2 linked regions of the Sphingobium yanoikuyae genome follow. The protein of the gene in region 2 interacts with the protein of the main gene of each other region in a pairwise test. Links are inferred from orthologs where the notes say so. Each region holds a gene or a part of one and is shown on either strand. Other genes may lie near its edges.

Evidence for each region.
Region 1: the proteins of HH800_RS00510 (region 2) and HH800_RS22160 interact in binary tests that used the Escherichia coli proteins (3 or more experiments, as listed by UniProt). The link is inferred for Sphingobium yanoikuyae from one-to-one orthologs.

What each region holds. Positions count from the first base shown.
Region 1 is NZ_CP053021.1:4,587,224-4,595,888, reverse strand. Bases 1-2,948 are described here. They hold HH800_RS22160 (glutamate-5-semialdehyde dehydrogenase), read right to left. Parts: upstream 2,134-2,948; coding sequence 868-2,133; downstream 1-867. Other genes in these bases: HH800_RS22155 (helix-turn-helix transcriptional regulator), read right to left, coding at 2,495-2,948; kdsA (3-deoxy-8-phosphooctulonate synthase), read left to right, coding at 13-840; HH800_RS22170 (hypothetical protein), read left to right, coding at 1-7. Also shown: more of HH800_RS22155, read right to left, coding at 2,949-3,598; HH800_RS22150 (class I SAM-dependent methyltransferase), read right to left, coding at 3,709-4,356; HH800_RS22145 (CDC48 family AAA ATPase), read right to left, coding at 4,498-6,786; HH800_RS22140 (LysR substrate-binding domain-containing protein), read left to right, coding at 7,124-8,008; HH800_RS22135 (sensor domain-containing diguanylate cyclase), read left to right, coding at 8,101-8,665. UniProt on the Escherichia coli protein: Catalyzes the NADPH-dependent reduction of L-glutamate 5-phosphate into L-glutamate 5-semialdehyde and phosphate. The product spontaneously undergoes cyclization to form 1-pyrroline-5-carboxylate.
Region 2 is NZ_CP053021.1:95,100-103,816, reverse strand. Bases 5,340-8,339 are described here. They hold HH800_RS00510 (LytR/AlgR family response regulator transcription factor), read right to left. Parts: upstream 7,242-8,339; coding sequence 6,438-7,241; downstream 5,340-6,437. Other genes in these bases: HH800_RS00505 (sensor histidine kinase), read right to left, coding at 7,238-8,339; HH800_RS00515 (SDR family oxidoreductase), read left to right, coding at 5,491-6,222. In the rest of the region: HH800_RS00550 (esterase-like activity of phytase family protein), read left to right, coding at 1-645; rpmB (50S ribosomal protein L28), read right to left, coding at 749-1,042; HH800_RS00540 (hypothetical protein), read left to right, coding at 1,196-1,417; HH800_RS00535 (nucleoside deaminase), read left to right, coding at 1,592-2,050; HH800_RS00530 (hypothetical protein), read right to left, coding at 2,012-3,925; HH800_RS00525 (GtrA family protein), read left to right, coding at 3,970-4,386; HH800_RS00520 (AraC family transcriptional regulator), read right to left, coding at 4,405-5,301; more of HH800_RS00505, read right to left, coding at 8,340-8,344; HH800_RS00500 (winged helix-turn-helix transcriptional regulator), read right to left, coding at 8,400-8,717. UniProt on the Escherichia coli protein: Member of the two-component regulatory system BtsS/BtsR, which is part of a nutrient-sensing regulatory network composed of BtsS/BtsR, the low-affinity pyruvate signaling system YpdA/YpdB and their respective target proteins, BtsT and YhjX.

The sequences.
Region 1 (8,665 bases), 4.5 Mb from region 2 along the record:
CAAGTGAGCGGCATGAGCGATCCCAAGCATGTGAAGGTCGGCCCGATCAGTTTCGGCAACGACCTGCCCTTCGTCCTGATTTCCGGCCCCTGCCAGATCGAAAGCCGCGACCATGCGCTGTTCATGGCCGATGCGCTGGCGAAGGCGGCGGCGGATGCGGGCGTGCCCTTCATCTTCAAGAGCAGCTTCGACAAGGCGAACCGCACGTCGGTATCGGGCAAGCGCGGCGTCGGCATCGATGCGGGGCTGGCGATCCTGGCCGAGGTGAAGGCGACACTGGGCTGCCCGGTGCTGACCGACATTCATGGCCCCGAACAGGTGGAGGCGGCGGCGCAGGCGGTGGATATCCTGCAGATCCCGGCCTTTCTCTGTCGCCAGACCGACCTGCTGATCGCGGCGGGGAAGACCGGCGCGGTGATCAACGTCAAGAAGGGGCAGTTCCTGGCCCCATGGGACATGGCGGCGGTGGCGCAGAAGGTCGCGTCGACCGGCAACGAGCGCATCCTGCTGACCGAGCGCGGCGCGAGCTTCGGCTATAATACGCTGGTGAGCGACATGCGCGCGCTGCCGGTGATGGCGGAAACCGGCTATCCGGTCGTGTTCGACGCCACCCATTCGGTGCAGCAGCCCGGCGGGCTGGGTTCGGCGTCGGGCGGACAGCGCGACTATGCGCCGCTGCTGGCGCGCAGCGCGGTGGCCGCGGGCGTGGCGGCGATCTTCGCCGAGGCGCATGAAGACCCCGACAATGCGCCGTCGGACGGGCCGGTGATGCTCAAGCTCGACTGGGTCGGGCCGATGCTGAAGCAGTTGAAGGCGATCGATACGGTGGTGAAGGGGTAAGTCTCCCCCTTCACCCCGCAAAATGCCCTAGGGTCGGGCCTGGCCGCGACCGCGCACGATCCATTTATAGGTGGTGAGCCCTTCGAGCGCGACCGGGCCGCGGGCGTGGAGGCGGCCGGTCGAGATGCCGATTTCCGCGCCCAGGCCGAACTCGCCGCCATCGGCGAACTGGGTCGAGGCGTTCCACATCACGATCGCGCTGTCGACGGCGTTGAGGAAGCGTTCGGCGACCGCCGCATCCTCGGTGATGATGGCGTCGGTATGATGGCTGGCATGGGCGGCGATATGGGCGATCGCCTCTTCCACGCCGTCGACCAGCCGGATCGAGACGATGGCGTCGAGATATTCGGTGTCCCAATCCTCATCCGACGCGGCAATCACGCGATCGTCCATCGCCTGCACCGCATCATCGCCGCGCACTTCACACTTGGCGTCGAGCAGCGCCTTCACCAACACGGAGGCGTGACCATAGGCGCGGTCGATCAGCACCGTTTCGGTCGAACCGCAGACGCCGGTCCGGCGCAGCTTGGCATTCAAGACCAGGCTTTCCGCCATGGCCGGATCGGCCGCGCCATCGACATAGCTGTGATTGATGCCGTCGAGATGGGCGAGCACGGGCACCCGCGCCTCTTCCTGCACCCGCGACACCAGGCTCTTGCCGCCGCGCGGCACGATGAGGTCGACGAAATCCGATGCGCGCAGCAACGCGCCGACCACCGCGCGATCGGTGGTGGGAATGAGCTGCACCGCATCGGCGGGCAGGCCGGCGGCAGCGATCCCCTCTGCCATGGCAGCGTGGATGGCGCGGTTGCTTTCCTTCGCCTCGCTGCCGCCGCGCAGGATCACGGCATTGCCGGCGCGCAGGCAGAGGGCAGCGGCGTCGGCGGTGACGTTGGGGCGGCTTTCATAGATGATGCCGATGACGCCCAGCGGCACGCGCACGCGGCTGAGTTCCAGACCATTGGGGCGCACGGAGGAGTCGATCACGCTGCCGAGCGGATTATCGAGGGTCGCCACCTGATCCACGCCGACGGCCATGGCGGCAATCCGATCCTCGTCCAGCCGCAGCCGGTCGAGCATCGCGGCGGACAGGCCATTGTCGATGCCATTGTCCATGTCGCGCGCATTGGCGGCGAGGATGGCGGGCGCCTGGTCGCGCAGGGCCTGGGCGGCGCGGCGCAGCGCATCGACCTTCTGCGCGTCCCCGGCTGGCGCGAGCAGGGCGGCGGCGCGGCGCGCACGCGCGCCCATCTGCGCGATCAGCATTTCGGGGGTCTGCGTCAGGTCGTTCATCGGTAATCTCACGCTAACGCGCGCTGCGTCAAATCCAACGCAGGTCGCGCGATCCATCTTTTGTTTGGCGCATCGTTTGAAGCGAAAAACCCGAGCCGGAGGCACTCGACTCCAGCTCGCCCACTTTTCGCACGATGCTTCAAATCCGGCAGTGGCTTAGCACGAAAATGTCGCGGGACGGAACCCTGACGAAGTGTGGGGAGACAGGAAGAGATGCCGGCGGCCGACCCATGGGTCGCATATGGATCGGCCGTCGGCAGGCAAGATGCTCCTGCCCCGTCGAATCACCTAGCTCTTCAACGGCGCGGATGCATACCCCGATAGGGGTAAATTGCGAAATTTATGCAATAAAAGGATAGGCTCAGCTGCTCATCATCCCGACGATGCGCACCAGCTGCGATTCCCGGTTGCAACCCGTCTTGTCATAGATGGAGCGCAACTGGGCCTTGAGCGTCTCGGCCGAAACGCCGCGGCGCTGGGCAATATCCGCACGACTCATCCCCGCGGCCAGATGGATGGCGATGTCCGCTTCGGCCGGGGTCAGGCGGAAAGTGCGCATGAGCAGGCGGACATGGCGTTCGGTCGGCGCGCCGACGCGCGCGACGATCATCGCATGCGGCGCAAAGGGCAGTGCCCAGGGGCGGGAGGGTAAGGGGAAAAATTCGAGCATGATGCCAACGCCGCCATCGGCATCGGCAAGCGCCACCGGATCGGCTTCGCGCGCCGGCACATCCACCACCGCGCGTATGGATCGCAAAATTGCGCGCGTCTCGTCGCCCCGGTCGCTCTGCAGCCAGCCGTCCCCGACCCGCAGCCGGCTGGTCGACAGCAAGGCATCGGCACGCGGCGTCATGCCCCCTACCCGCCCGGTCGCGTCGAGCAGCCAGCAGGCGCGGTCCATGGTCTCGAACGTGCCGGCCAGCAGGCCGAAGCCCTGTTGCTCGATCGCCCGCTGCAGCCGGACGGCATGGCGGGCATGACCGGCCAGCTTGGCGAACAGGTCGCGCTGTTCCACACTGGTGCGGCCATCAGCCTCGCTGCGCAGCAGGGCGAAGCCGATCATCACATTGTCGTCGGCGACCAGACGCGTCTGGCATCCGTGGAAAATGTCATAGTCGCTGCACAGGTCGAGATAGTCATCCGCGCGCAGTGCCTGGCGCGCGACATCATAATGGGCTTCATGCACGATCGCCGGGCGCGCCGGCAGTCGGTCGGCCGCGACCCGGAAATTGAGGTCCGGGGCAGCGCCGTCTATCATCGATGACTTTTCGATAATATCCGGCGCCACGTCGCTGATCCAGTTGAAGGCTGCTGCCCCCGGACCGAAACCGATCAATTGGCCATGGCACGACCCGGTTGCCTGGGCCATGGCGCGCAGCGCCGCATCCCACAGGTGCGGCTCCAGCGCAGCCGACAAGAAGAGGTCGGCCCACGGGTCGCTGCCTTCGGCGTAATAAGACGCCATATAACCCCCTTGTCCCCAGGCAATTGGTTGCCCAAGTCGATCGCGGAGTCAAACGCGCAGCAGGCCGGATTACGTAATTTCTGCCAGATATTAATACAGATCAGGAAAGATCAGGCCGCCTGGGCCAGCGCTTCGTCCTTGGCCGCGCGGAACAGGCGACAGGGGGGAATGTTGCGCCATTCCAGTTCGTCGCTGACCTGGCCGAACAGCGGGTCGATCAGGCGGCGGACATAGCGCGAATATTGGTAGATGATGAAGCTGCCACCCGGCCGCAGCACGGCGCGCGTCTCTTCACAGATGGTTTCGCCCACGCCCGCCGGCAGGGTGGAAAAGGGCAGGCCCGAAAGGACGTAATCCGCCTTCTGATAGCCCGCTTCCTTGACGAAGCGGCGCACGTCGGCGGCCGAGCCATGGACGACGCGCAGGCGCGGATCGTCGATCGCATCCTCCAGATAGGCGACGAAATCGAGATTGAGGTCGATCGCCAGCAGGATCGCGTCGGGATGCATGCGATCGAGAATGGCCTGGGTGAAGGTGCCGACACCCGGACCATATTCGACGAACAGGCGGGTCCGCGCCCAGTCGACGCCGTCCAGCGAGCGCGCGACCAGTTGCGACGAGGAGGGGATGACCGAACCGATCATGCCGGGATGCTTCATGAACTGGCGGAAGAACATGGCCCACTGGCTACGGAAGGAGCGGCTGCCACCGCGCGTCGAAATCCTGGTCTTCTTGTCTTTGAACGGTAGGGAGGCCATCAAAATCCGCCTGACTGACTAACAGAATCGGCCTCGCAAAATTGATGTCCGCTGGCAAGCGGCTTTGCGCGCCACGGGATAGAACGCGCGGCCAGGCGATGGGTTCACCCACCGCCTGGCCGCGCGCTTATCCCAAGTCCATCAGCGTTCGCGGGCGCGCAGCATGCCGGGCGCAATGAAGCCGATCGGATCGACCTGCATCGCGCTCTGCTTCAAGGTCGCCTGGATCTGCTCATATTCCCGCTCCATTTCCGGCGTCACAGAGGCGCGGGTTTCCTCCAGTGCTGCCTCGAAATGGGCCATGGTGACGGCTTCGACCTGCAGCGACTGGCGCAGCGCGATCAGGCCGGCCCGACGGGACAGATCCTCCAGGTCCGCGCCGGTGAACCGCTCCGTCCGGGCCGCCAGCTGATCCAGATCGACGTCGGACGCCAGCGGCATCTTCTTGGTATGGATCGCCAGGATGCGCTTGCGCCCGGCCTGGTCGGGCACCGGCACATAGATGAGTTCGTCGAAGCGGCCGGGGCGCAGCAGCGCCGGATCGACCAGGGTGGGCCGATTGGTGGCGCCGATGACGACCACCGACTGCAATTCCTCCAGCCCGTCCATTTCGGCGAGGATGGTGTTGACCACCCGCTCCGTCACCACCGGCTCGCCCAGGCCACCGCCACGGGCGGGGACCAGGCTGTCGAGTTCGTCGATGAAGATGACGGTCGGCGCCACCTGTCGCGCGCGGGCGAACAGGCGGGCGATCTGCTGCTCGCTCTCGCCATACCATTTGGACAGGAGGTCGCTCGATTTGGTGGCGATGAAATTGGCCTGCGCCTCACGCGCGACCGCCTTGGCCAGCAAGGTCTTGCCGGTGCCCGGCGGACCATAGAGGAGGAAGCCCTTGGCCGGGCGAATGCCCAGGCGCCGGAAGGCGTCGGGATCCTTGAGCGGCAGTTCGACCCCTTCCTTGAGCCGCATCTGCGCATCGTCGAGGCCGCCAATGTCGGCCCAGCCGATATTGGGCGCCTGCACCATCACCTCGCGCATGGCCGAGGGCTGGACCCGCTTGATCGCCGAGAGGAAATCCTCCCGCGTGACGGACAGATCCTCCAGCACGTCGGGCGGGATCGTGCCTTCCTCCAGATTGAGGCGCGGCATCAGCCGGCGTACCGTCTCGATCGCGGCCTCGCGGGTCAGCGCGGCGAGATCGGCACCGACAAAGCCATAGGTCATGCGCGCCAGTTCGGCGAGGTCGACCCGGTCGCCCAGCGGCATGCCGCGGGTGTGGATGCCCAATATCTCGCGCCGGCCGCGTTCGTCGGGGACGCCGACGACGATTTCGCGGTCGAACCGGCCGGGACGGCGCAGCGCCTCATCGATCGCCTCGGGCCGGTTGGTGGCGGCGATGACGACCAGATTGGTGCGCGGCTCCAGCCCGTCCATCAGGGTGAGAAGCTGGGCGACGAGGCGCTTTTCCGTCTCGCCGGTGACCTGGCCACGCTTGGGCGCAATCGAGTCGATCTCGTCGATGAAGAGGATCGAGGGTGCCGCCTTGGCCGCTTCCTCGAAAATGTCGCGCAGCTTCTTTTCCGACTCGCCATAGGCCGAACCCATGATCTCGGGCCCGTTGATGAGGAAGAATTCGGCTTCCGATTCATTGGCGACGGCGCGGGCCAGCCGGGTCTTGCCGGTGCCCGGCGGGCCATGGAGCATCACCCCCTTGGGCGGATCGACGCCCAACCGCTCGAACAATTCGGGATAGCGCAGCGGCAGTTCGACCATCTCGCGCAGTTGGTCGATCGTTTCCGCCATGCCGCCGACATCGTCATAGGTGACGTCGGCGCGGCGGGATTCGCGCGGCTCCTCATATTCGGCGCGCAGCTCCACCTCGGTCTCGGCATCGATATGGACGATGCCCTTGGGCACGGTCGACACCACGATCAGGCGGATTTCCTGGAGCGCATAGGCCGGCGCCGCCAGCATCTGGCGCAGATGGGGTGGCATGTCGCCGGGCGGCACCTGTTGCTGGCCGGCGGTGGCGACGACATCGCCCGCGACGAGGGGGCGTTGAAAGAAAACGCGCTTCAGCGCATCGGGATTGCCCTGGAGACGAAGATTATTTTGTGCAGGCGCGAACACCACGCGCTGGGCCGGACGCGGATCGATCTTGCGCAATTGAACGAAGTCGCCCGAGCCAACGCCGGCATTGGCGCGCTGCAAACCATCCAGGCGCAGGACGTCCAGACCTTCATCTTCCTTATAGGGGCGCACCACCCGCGCCGGAGTCGATCGCTTGCCGACAATCTCGACAACATCGCCTTCGGCCAGTTGCAATTCGGCCATTACCGTCAGCGGAAGCCGCGCCAAACCGCGCCCGGCATCCTCCGGCCGCGCATTGGCGACCTGAATCCTGCGTCCGCTGCTGTCCTGATCGGCCATGGTCATCCCCGTCCTTTTGGTTGCGAAACGAAGATAGGTAACGCCGGGGGTGAGGGAAAGGGGCCGTGCTTCGTTATGCCCGGAACAAAAAAAGGGCCAGCGCAAGCGCCAGCCCGGAAAGTTTATAGGAGAGGATGCCTGAAAGGCCTTTCCTATGTGCGCTGCAGCAGGTAATTTTGCAAGTGCGAAAAGAATCGGGTGGTTGCAATTTTTGCATCTTGCCATTTGCCGCGTTTTCCTGCTCATTGCAGGTCAGGATGCTTGAACCGGGGAAGCGCGCCGTTCGATAATGACAGATGATGCGACGCAGCGGACCGGCTTATAGAATTTGACGATTATGCGCAGATTGCCGCCTCTTACGGCCCTGGAGGCCTTTGTTCAGGTTGCCCGTCTTGGCTCGGTCAAGGCGGCTGCCGAAGAACTCGCCCTGTCGACGCCGGCACTCAGCCGTCGCGTCCAGGCGCTGGAGCGGTTCATCGGACGCCCGCTGTTCGACCGCAAGCATCAGGCGCTGGAGATCAATTCCGAAGGCCAGCGGCTGCTTGACGACATCGCCCCGGCGCTGGATTCGCTCAGCCAGGCCCTGGAGAATATCCAGAGCGGCGGCAATCAGTTGCGCCTGCGCCTGGCGGTGATGCCGCTGTTCGCGACGCAGCGCCTTTTCCCGCATCTGGGCCGGCTGCGCCAGCAGCATCCGCAGCTGCACATCGACATCGAAACGACGCCCCATGCCGTGGCGCGGCTGGGCGAAGGGCTGGACGCGGCGATCGTGCTGGCCAGCAAGGATATCGACCCGGCGCTCTATGCCTATGAGCTGGACCATGAGCAGGTCTATCTGATCGGCCGGCGCGAAATGGTGGAAGGCCCCAATGCGCTGGCGTCGCCCAGCGAACTGGCGCAACAGACGATCCTGCTGCATCGCGACATGGCCCTTTCCTTCGATGCGTGGAAGGACGTGGCCGGCATTCCCGACCTGCAGCCGCTGGCGATCGACAATTATGATTCCGGCCAGCTGATGCTGGAAGCCGCCGCCCAGGGACTGGGCGTGGCGGTCATGCATGCCAGCCATTTCGAGCAGTCGGGTGACCCCCGCCTGATCCGGCTGTTCCCCAATATCCGTTGCGACAGCCCCTATCGCTATTATTTCGTCTGTCGCCCGCGCGCGTTGCAGACCCGGTCGGTGCGCATCTTCCGCGATTGGCTGGTGGCGGCAAATATCTGAATCCTAGTAGAAAATTTGTCACGGATTGAAGTTCCTGCGACTTTTGCCGAGCGCTCCCTTAACCTTGATCGGGCGCCTCCGTTATAAGCGGCATGACTGGATCAACCACATCCACCGCCGGCTCGCACCATGGGCTGACCGACCGCCTTTCCCGCTGGGCCCGTGGCCTGTCCGGCAAGCCGGACGAACCGCAGGTGGAGAGCGAGCCACGCGCCCGCGCCGGCAGTGCCGCCAGTCGCGAGATCAATCGCCGTCGGCGCCTCTACGAGGAAATCGGCGAATTTCTGTTCGCCCATGATCTGGACCTGACGCCACTCAATTTCGGCGTCGCGCTCGACTATCTGACCGGCGCCAGCATCGGCGTGGAAAAGGCGGTGCAGGCGGTGCTGATGGAGCGCGGCAAGATCAGCAACGCCTGGATGGAATCGCTCGCCGCCAGCCAGCGCGCGGATGAGGTGACGCCCGACGCGCTCGCCTCCATGCTCGACAAGGTCGAGGAAAATCTGGACGAATTCACCGGGCTGATGACCGAATCCCGCAATTCGGCCAAGGATTATGGCGCGGCATTGCAGGAACAGGCCAAGGGCCTGGCCGCCGGTGCCGACAATGAGCCGATCCTGGCCCGGCTGGTCAGCCTGACCCGGTCGATGGTGGAAA
Region 2 (8,717 bases):
GCGCAGGACAGGGACCGGCCCTGGTGGTCCTGGGATTCGGAATCCATGACCCATGATCCGGCCAGCGATCGCTATTGGGTGGGGTTCGAGCTGTTGCAGGCGATCTGCCGCTACTCCCCCGGCTTCGCGCGGGTGGAGGCGTGCCGGACCTGGCCCGAAATCGTCGCCTGGCCCAAGACCGGATCGATCGAATCCTTCACCCGCCTGCCCGACGGCCGCTTCATCGCGATCGGCGAGATGGGCATGACCGCCGACGGCCATCATGACACCTTGCTCTGGTCGGGCGATCCGGCCGAGCATGACACGGCCGATCCGATCCACCTCCATTATGTCGCGCCGCAGGGCTATCGCCCGACCGACATGGTCGCGCTGGACGATCGCCACCTGCTGGTGCTGAACCGGCGCCTGACCCTGCAGGACCTGTTCACCGCGACGATCGCGATGATCGATCTGCCTGAGAATCCCGCACCGAACACGGAGCTGCGCGCCCGGACGCTGGCTCGGCTGGCGCCGCCCCTGCTGGCCGACAATTTCGAAGGACTGGCGCTCAGCCGGGAACAGGGCCGGACGATCCTGTGGGTCGCATCCGACGACAATCACGAATTCTTCCAGCGCACGTTGCTGCTGAAATTCCGATTGGATTGATCAGGGTCGGGCTGCGGGCCGGTGCGGCGCAGGGAATATCAAGAAACGCAAAAAAGCGGCCTGTTGCCAGGCCGCTTCTTATGCCGAAACGAATCGAAGCGAATCAGGCGGCTGCGGCAGCCTGCTTCTTGACGATGTCGCGCTTCAGGCGACGGGCCTTCAGCGACAGCTTGTCATCGCTGGTCTTGACCAGCCAGTTGTCGAGGCCGCCATTATGCTCGACCGAGCGCAGACCATGGGTCGACACGCGCAGCTTGACGGTGGTTTCCAGCGTTTCGGAGATCAGCGACACGTTCTGCAGGTTCGGCAGGAACACGCGCTTGGTCTTGTTGTTGGCGTGGGAAACATTGTGACCCACCTGGCGACCCTTACCGGTCAGCTCGCAAATGCGCGACATAGTCAATCAACCTTTGAAATTCGGGTTCGTTCGGAAAGCGGCGCCGATAGCGGGATTCCCGCTCGCCGTCAACCTTCCGCTCGGTTCGTGGCACTATCGCAACCATTTCACCGGGCCCCGCGTTCATCCCCCCGTTCAATAGAGGAGAGTGCCATGCGTTTCATCGGCGGATTGCTGCTGATCGCGCTTATCGTCATCGGCGCCGGGATAGCAACCGGATTCATCGACCTGCAGAAGACTCAGGAGGGTCGACTGCCCGAAGTCTCCGTAAAACAGGGCGCCCTGCCCAAATATGAGGCGAGCGTCGCCAAGGTCGAAGTGGGCAGCCGCAACGAAACGGTCGAGGTTCCGACCGTGGACGTGAAGAAGCCCTGAGTCGATTCGCGGCATTTTGATGCGCCTCCTGGCGCATGGACGGCACCAGCCCGCACCCCCACCCGGCCGCCCAACAGCCTATCCTGGAATGGGAGGCCGGGTGGGGGTTCAGCCGAGTCCCGCGCCTTCCGCTGAAGGCTGGTGCGGCTCTCCCTCTCAGACTAAGGCGGGGTCATGACCTCGCCCTTTCCCTTGCCCGAACCCATGCGCCGCGCCTTTGCGCTGGCCCGCTCGGCAGAGGCAGCGGGCGAGGTGCCGATCGGCGCCGTGGTCACGCGCGATGGCGTCATCATCGGCGAGGGCGAGAATCGCAACCGCCGCGACAACGACCCCACTGCCCATGCCGAAATGGTGGCGATTCGCGCCGCCGCCGCCCGGATTGGCGACTTCCGCCTGACCGGCTGCGACCTGTGGGTGACGCTGGAGCCCTGCCCAATGTGCGCGGGCGCGATTTCCCACGCGCGCGTCGCCCGGCTCTATTATGCGGTGTCCGACCCCAAGGGCGGCGCGGTCGAACAGGGACCGCGCCTCTTTGCCCAGCCGCAATGCCTGCACCGCCCGGAAATCTATGGCGGGCTGGCCGAGGCGGAGGGATCAGCGCTGCTGCGCGACTTTTTTGCCGCCCGGCGCTGAATAATCAATCTTGTAGAGCGTGTAGGGCAGCGTCATCGCCGTCTTGAGCGTCACCGGCTGCAACCAGGCCGGAATCGTGCCGCGCATCAGGTCCGCGTAGAAGCCGCGCGGGCTGCGCGACTGATAGATGGTCCCTTCGGGGAAATTGGGACAGACCAGCAAATAGGTCGCATGATGCTTCGCCGCGATCGGACGGAAGGCGTCGGCCGGCCCGTCATAGGCATGATGCATGTCGAGGATCGTCGCGCCATTGCGATGATAGGGGCCGGCCACCGCGCTATGATGCGTCGTGGCGATGATGCGCGGCCCCAGATCGACCATGGTGAAGATGGTCGCCGGCGGCAGCTGGTCCAGCACCTCCAGCGCCGGCAGGGTGCGACAGCGGCCATTGGCCTTCTTGATCGCGTCGGTGCGGGCAATGGCGGACGGGCGCCATGGCTTGGGCTTGGTGCCGGTCGCCTGCTGCCACAGCGCGATCACCTGCGGATAGAGCGGATAGGCACAGGCAATGGCGCCGACCAGCAGTGCGCCGATCCCGGCCAGGATGCGCACCCGGCGCGATCCGGTGAAGATCGCCGTCACCAGCCGCCATCCGGCCCAGGCAGCGGGTGGGATCGCCAGCAACTGCGCCGCCGGCCCCGCACGCAGCTGCCAGAAGAGCAAGGCGGTCGAGAAAAGCATCATCAGGCCGATCGTCGCGAAGGCCCAGAGCCGGTCGCTGTCGCGCCGCAGTTCCCATAGCGCCCAGAGCAGGCCGAGAAGGCCCACCGCCGGCAGCGCCATCAGCGGCACGACCAGGCTCTGCGCCTGCGCGGTGATCGGCTTGGCTTCCCGGATATTGGCGAGCCAGAGCTGCTGCAGCTCAGGCGAGATCTGATAGGGGGTCAGGCATTGCGGCCAATTGAGCAGGAAGAACAGGCCCACCGCGCCGCCGACGATGATGCCGGCGATCAGCCGCTGCCACCAGAGCCGCAGCGGCAGGCGGCCGAGCAGCACCATGCCCGCACCGGCCGCGCCGAACACCGCGACCCAGATGGGCGAGATGGCATCGCACACCATGTGGCGATTGTCGTAGCTGGCGAAGAGGACGTAGCAGAGCGAGGTCGCCCCCGCGAGGCTGACGCCATAGGGCAGCATCCGCCGCCCGGGCCCATCGCGGAACACCCAGCGCAGCGCCACCAGCGCACCGCCGGCGGCGAGATAGACGATCATCTCCATGCCGATCGCCACCGACAGGGCGCTCGACACGCCGGCCACCACGCCGCCGCGCAACCAGTTGCGATCGATAAGCCCCGCCATCATCGTCAGCGCCAGTGCCAGCTGCCAGCCATGATGATCGATCCGCATCGGCGCGAACATGCCCAGGCCCATCTGCGCGGCGAGCGGCGCCAGCACCGCGAACAGCCAGGCCCAGCGCGCGCCGACCGCATCGCCCGCCAGCCGCCGGGCGATCGATCCCAGGCTCAACATCAGCAGGAACAGCGGCAGCAGCGGCGCGATCGCGCAGGCCAGCCGGTCGGCCAGATCCTGTTCGACAAAGGCGCGGAAGAACAGCATCAGCCCGGCAAGCGGGATGTCGACCAGCCGCGACCAGTGGATATTGGCGCCGCCCGGCGGATCGAGCCGATATTGGCGCAAATCATACCAGCCCTGCCCGGCCAGCCAGTCCTTCACCTGAACGAAGCGGATATTGTCGTCCGTATCGCTGAGCGTCAGCCAGTGGATCGCGGGCCAGCGGTCGACCAGCATGCCGACCAAGATCGCGATCCAGATCAGGAAGGTCAGCCACTTCCAGTGGCGATCGGCATAGGCGGTGAGGATCGCGAACCAATGGGACGCGCGGGCGCGAAAAGCAGGCCAGCTTTGCAAATTCATGGCCGGTGGATTAGACGCTCCACACCAAAGCGCAACGGGGCTCCATGAAAATCATCGACCGACTGTCGCCGGCCCATCAGGCCCTGTTCTGGCAGATATTGCGCTATGGCATCAGCGGCCTGTTCATCACCGCCTGCCAGGCGGCGATCTATTGGACGCTGGCGGCACCAGTCGGCCTCCACCCGCAGGTCGCCAACGGCATCGGCTATCTGTGCGCGGTGGCGATCGGCTATGTGCTGCACAATGCCTTCACCTTCCGCGGCCATGGCAGCCAATCGGGCCATGCCGCGCGCGGCTTCCGCTTCGTCGCCGTCTCGCTGATCAGCTATGCGCTCAACGCCCTGTGGGTCTATCTGTGCGTCACCCATATGCGCTGGCCCGAATGGTCGCCGATCCCGGCGATGATCTTCCTCACCCCCGCCGTGGTGTTCGGCCTCAACCGGCAATGGGTGTTCCGCTAAGGGAAATCCCCCGATTCCTCAGATCGCCAGCGCCCGGTTCGGCATGGCGCGCAACCGGCCGACGTCGCGCTGCGGTGGCGCGCCGAACAGGCGGCGATATTCGCGGCTGAACTGGGACGGGCTGTCATAGCCGACCTGATAGCCGGCCTCGGCCGCATCGATCCGCTGTGCCAGCATCATCTGCCGTGCCTGCTGGAGCCGCAGCTGCTTTTGATATTGCAGCGGCGTCATCGCCGTCGCGCGGCGAAAATGATCGTGGAAGCTCGACAGGCTCATGCCGGCAAGATCGGCCAGCACCGGGCCGCTGAACGGTTCGCGATAATGGGCCTTGAGCCAGCGGATCGCGCGCGCAATCTGGCCGGTGCGGCTGTCGCCACTGGCAATCGCACGCAGCAACCCGCCGCTCGGTCCCATCATCAACCGCAGCAGCAATTCCCGCTCGACCAATGGCGCCAGCAGGGCGGCACTGTCCGGCTGGCCGAGCAGGCCGGTGAGCCGGCTCGCCGCGTCCAGCAGTTCGGGCGTGATCGGATGGAGCGAGAGCGCCCGCCCCTCCTCCACCGCCGCAGCAGCAGCCGGCAGAGCCAGCGCGATGTCGGACAGCATCGCCGGGTCGAGATAGAGGCAGAAGCAGAGATAGGGGCTGTCCGCATCCGCCTGCGTCACCGTGCCGGTGATCGGCAGGTCGAGCGAAGCGACCAGATAGCTGGCCGGCCCATAGGCTATGACCGCGTCGCCCATCATCACCTGCTTGGCACCCTGCGCGATGATGCAGAGCGCCGGGCGCTGGAGCATATGCACCGGTTCGCCCGGCTGCGACCAGCGCACCAGCGTCAGGCGCGGGATCAGCGTGTCGCATATGCCGTCCGCGTCCATATGGCGGGCGATCTTCTCGCCCAGATGTTCATGACTCACCCACACCGCCTTCCAGGAATTTCAGGCAATCTAGATAGTCCATAAGCCCGCCAACCACCACGCCCGATCATTCATTCGGAATATCGTGCAATCATGGCGCAGGACCATTCTACCGCTCCGGGGGCAATCGGGCGCATTCCTGCTCCATCGGATCGGATGTCGATCCGCCCCAAGGATGGAGCTTCAATCATGGCTATCGAGAACAAGGTCATCGCGATCACCGGCGCCAGCAGCGGCATTGGCGAGGGCACGGCGCGGCTGCTGGCGGCGCGCGGCGCGAAGCTGATGCTGGGCGCCCGCCGCACCGACCGGCTGGCCGCGCTTGCCGACGAACTGAACGCTGCCGGCGGCACGGTCGCCTTCCGCGCGCTCGACGTCACCGACCGCGCCGATGTCGAGGCGTTCATTGCCGCGACGCAGGCCGAATTTGGCCGCATCGACGTGCTGGTCAGCAATGCCGGGCTGATGCCGCTGTCGCGCTTCGACAGCTTGAAGGTCGAGGAATGGGACCGGATGATCGACGTCAACATCCGCGGCGTGCTGCACGGCATCGCCGCCGCCCTGCCCCGCTTCAAGGCCCAGGGCAGCGGCCATTTCGTCAATATCGCGTCGATCGGCGGCTATCGCGTCTGGCCGACCTGCGGCGTCTATTCGGCGACCAAATATGCGGTGCGCGCCATTTCCGACGGGCTGCGGATGGAGCATGACGATATCCGCGTCACCATTGTGTCGCCCGGCGTGGTCGAATCCGAACTGGCCAGTACCATCACCGAAGCGGGCGCCGCCGCCGCGATGGAGGATTTCCGCGCCATCGCCCTGACGCCCGACGCGATCGCCCGCGCCATCGCCTATGCGGTGGAACAGCCCGACGATGTCGATGTGAATGAATTGATCGTCCGTCCAGTGCGGACGATGGATTGAGGAAGATAGCATTTGAGAAATGGTGGTACCAGCCCGCTCCCCCGCCCAACCACCCGATCCACTGTCATCCTGTCGGGTGGTTGGGCGGGGGAGCGGGCTGGTACCGTACCGAAAAATCGCTCTTTCGCGATTTTTCCAAACAGACTCCGGGATCGGTTCAGGCATCCCGCACCAAACGGCCGGCCGCCCCTGCACGGGCGGCCGGCGCCGTTTCGTCAGTGGACGAAACGCGCGACGACGTCGCGGTAGGAACGGCTGACCTTCACCTGGGCGCCGGATTCCAGCACCAGGAAGCATTCGCCGTTGGTATGGGGCTTCACCTGACGCACCTGGCTCAGGTTGACGATGGTCGAGCGATGGACGCGCTGGAAATTGCGCGGGTCGAGCCGCTTTTCCAGATCCTTCATCGTCTCGCGCAGGATCAGCGAGTTGTCGGCGGTATAGATGCACATATAGTCGCCCGCCGCGTCGATCCGCTCGATCGAATCCACGTCGACGCGGAAAATCTGCCCGCGATCCTTGATGTTGATCAGCTTTTCGAAGCGGTTCGACGCCGGCGCATCCTCGTCGCCATTGGCAAAGTCGTGCATCGCGTCGGGCGCCACTTCGGCCAGCACCTCACGCAGCTTTTCGGCTTCCTGAACCTGCTTCTTCTCGGACAGGCGCAGCCGCACCCGGTCGAGCGCATCGGCCAGGCGGCCTTCGTCCACCGGCTTCATCAGATAATCGACCGCCTGTGCCTCGAAGGCGCGGATCGCATGGTCGCTATAGGCGGTAACGAAGATGAACAACGGTGGTTCGACCTCCATCATCCCCTGGACGACGGAGAAGCCGTCGAAGCCGGGCATCTGGATATCGAGGAACACAAGGTCGGGTTTATGCGTCTTGATGGCACGGATGGCTTCGCGGCCATTGGTGCAGGTCTCGATGATTTCGACATCCTCATGCGCTTGCAGACGGAGCTTAAGGCCTTGGATAGCCAGGCTTTCGTCGTCGACGAGGATTGTTCTGATGGTCATGCGGCCACTTTCGATGTTTCATCCATGTTAAGCGGAATTTCGATGATGACCGAAAATCCGCTTTGCGTGGAACGCGTTTCGAACCGCTGTCGTTCCCCGAAGGCCTGAATTAACCGGTCCCGGATGTTCGGCAGGCCGACGCCCGTCCCCTCGCTGACCGGAATGTGTGGCTTCATTGCGCCATCGTTCAATCCCGGCCCGCTGTCCGACACGACGATCCGGACATTTTCACCGGCGGGTTGCGCCGAGACCGAGATTTCCGCCCCTTCCTCCTTGGGCGTGACCGCATATTTGATCGCATTTTCCACCAGCGGCTGCAGCAGCAGCGACGGCAGGCGTGCATGGGCTACCGAGGGATGGACGTCGAAGGACGGGCGCAGCCGGTCCTCGAAGCGCATCTTCTCGATCTCCAGATAGAGTTTCAGAGTCTCGATCTCCTGCTCGATCGTCACCTGCGCGGTCGGCTCGTTGATCAGCGTGTAGCGCAGGAAGGAGGACAGCCGCGACAGCATCGCATTGGCGCGCGTCGTTTCCTTGAGCAGCACCAGGGTCGAGATGGAATTGAGCGTGTTGAACAGGAAATGCGGATTGAGCTGGTAGCGCAGCATGGCGAGCTGCGCGCTCGACGCCTGATTCTCCAGATGCAGCAACTGGTCCGCCTGCTCCTCCACCGTCAGGTAGAAGTTGATCGCATAATAGAGCGCCGACCAGGCGCCCAGCAGCGTCATCGACAGATAGAAGGCGCCCAGAAACAGCTGCAACCCGGCGGTTTCGCTGCCCTTGTTCTGGGTCGAAAAGACCCAGGCGTCGATGAAGGCGACCATCGCAGCGGCGGCGACCACGGTGACGATCGACGCGCCCCAGGTCAGGATCGGCCGCTGTTTTTGCAGGAAGCGGAAGGCGACCGCGATCAGCAAGGTCGCCGAATAGCCGGTGACGGTGGAGATCAGCACCGGGATCAGGCTGGACAGCGGCTGACCATTGGCGATGGTGGACGACCCGCGCAGCAGGAAGGCCCCGGCCCAGCCAAGCGACTGGAGGTTCCAGAAAGCGCGATTCTTGTCCGCGAAAAAGGGTTTGGGCTGCAGGGGATGGACTGACATTGCCGACAGCCTAGGCGATTTCAGCGCCATGGTGAAGCCGCCCCGTCGTCCGGTATCAGGCCGCCGCAGCCGGCTCTTGCGCCATCGGGGTCACTTCGTCGCGGCACAGCCAGACCAGATCGCTCAGGTCCAGCGTGCGGCCGTCATGCGCCTGGATCGCGATCGCGCGGATCGGCAGGCCATCACGCTTGTCCGCCAGCACTTGGCAGAAGGGCGGCGCGCTGCCCCATTTCTCGCCCCACTGGCGCAGCGCAATCATCGCCGGGGCCAGTTCCTGCCCCTTTTCGGTCAGCCGATATTCGACCTTGCGCCGGTCGCACTGCATCGGCTGGCGCAGCATGATGCCATTTTCGACGAGCCGCGCGAGGCGGTT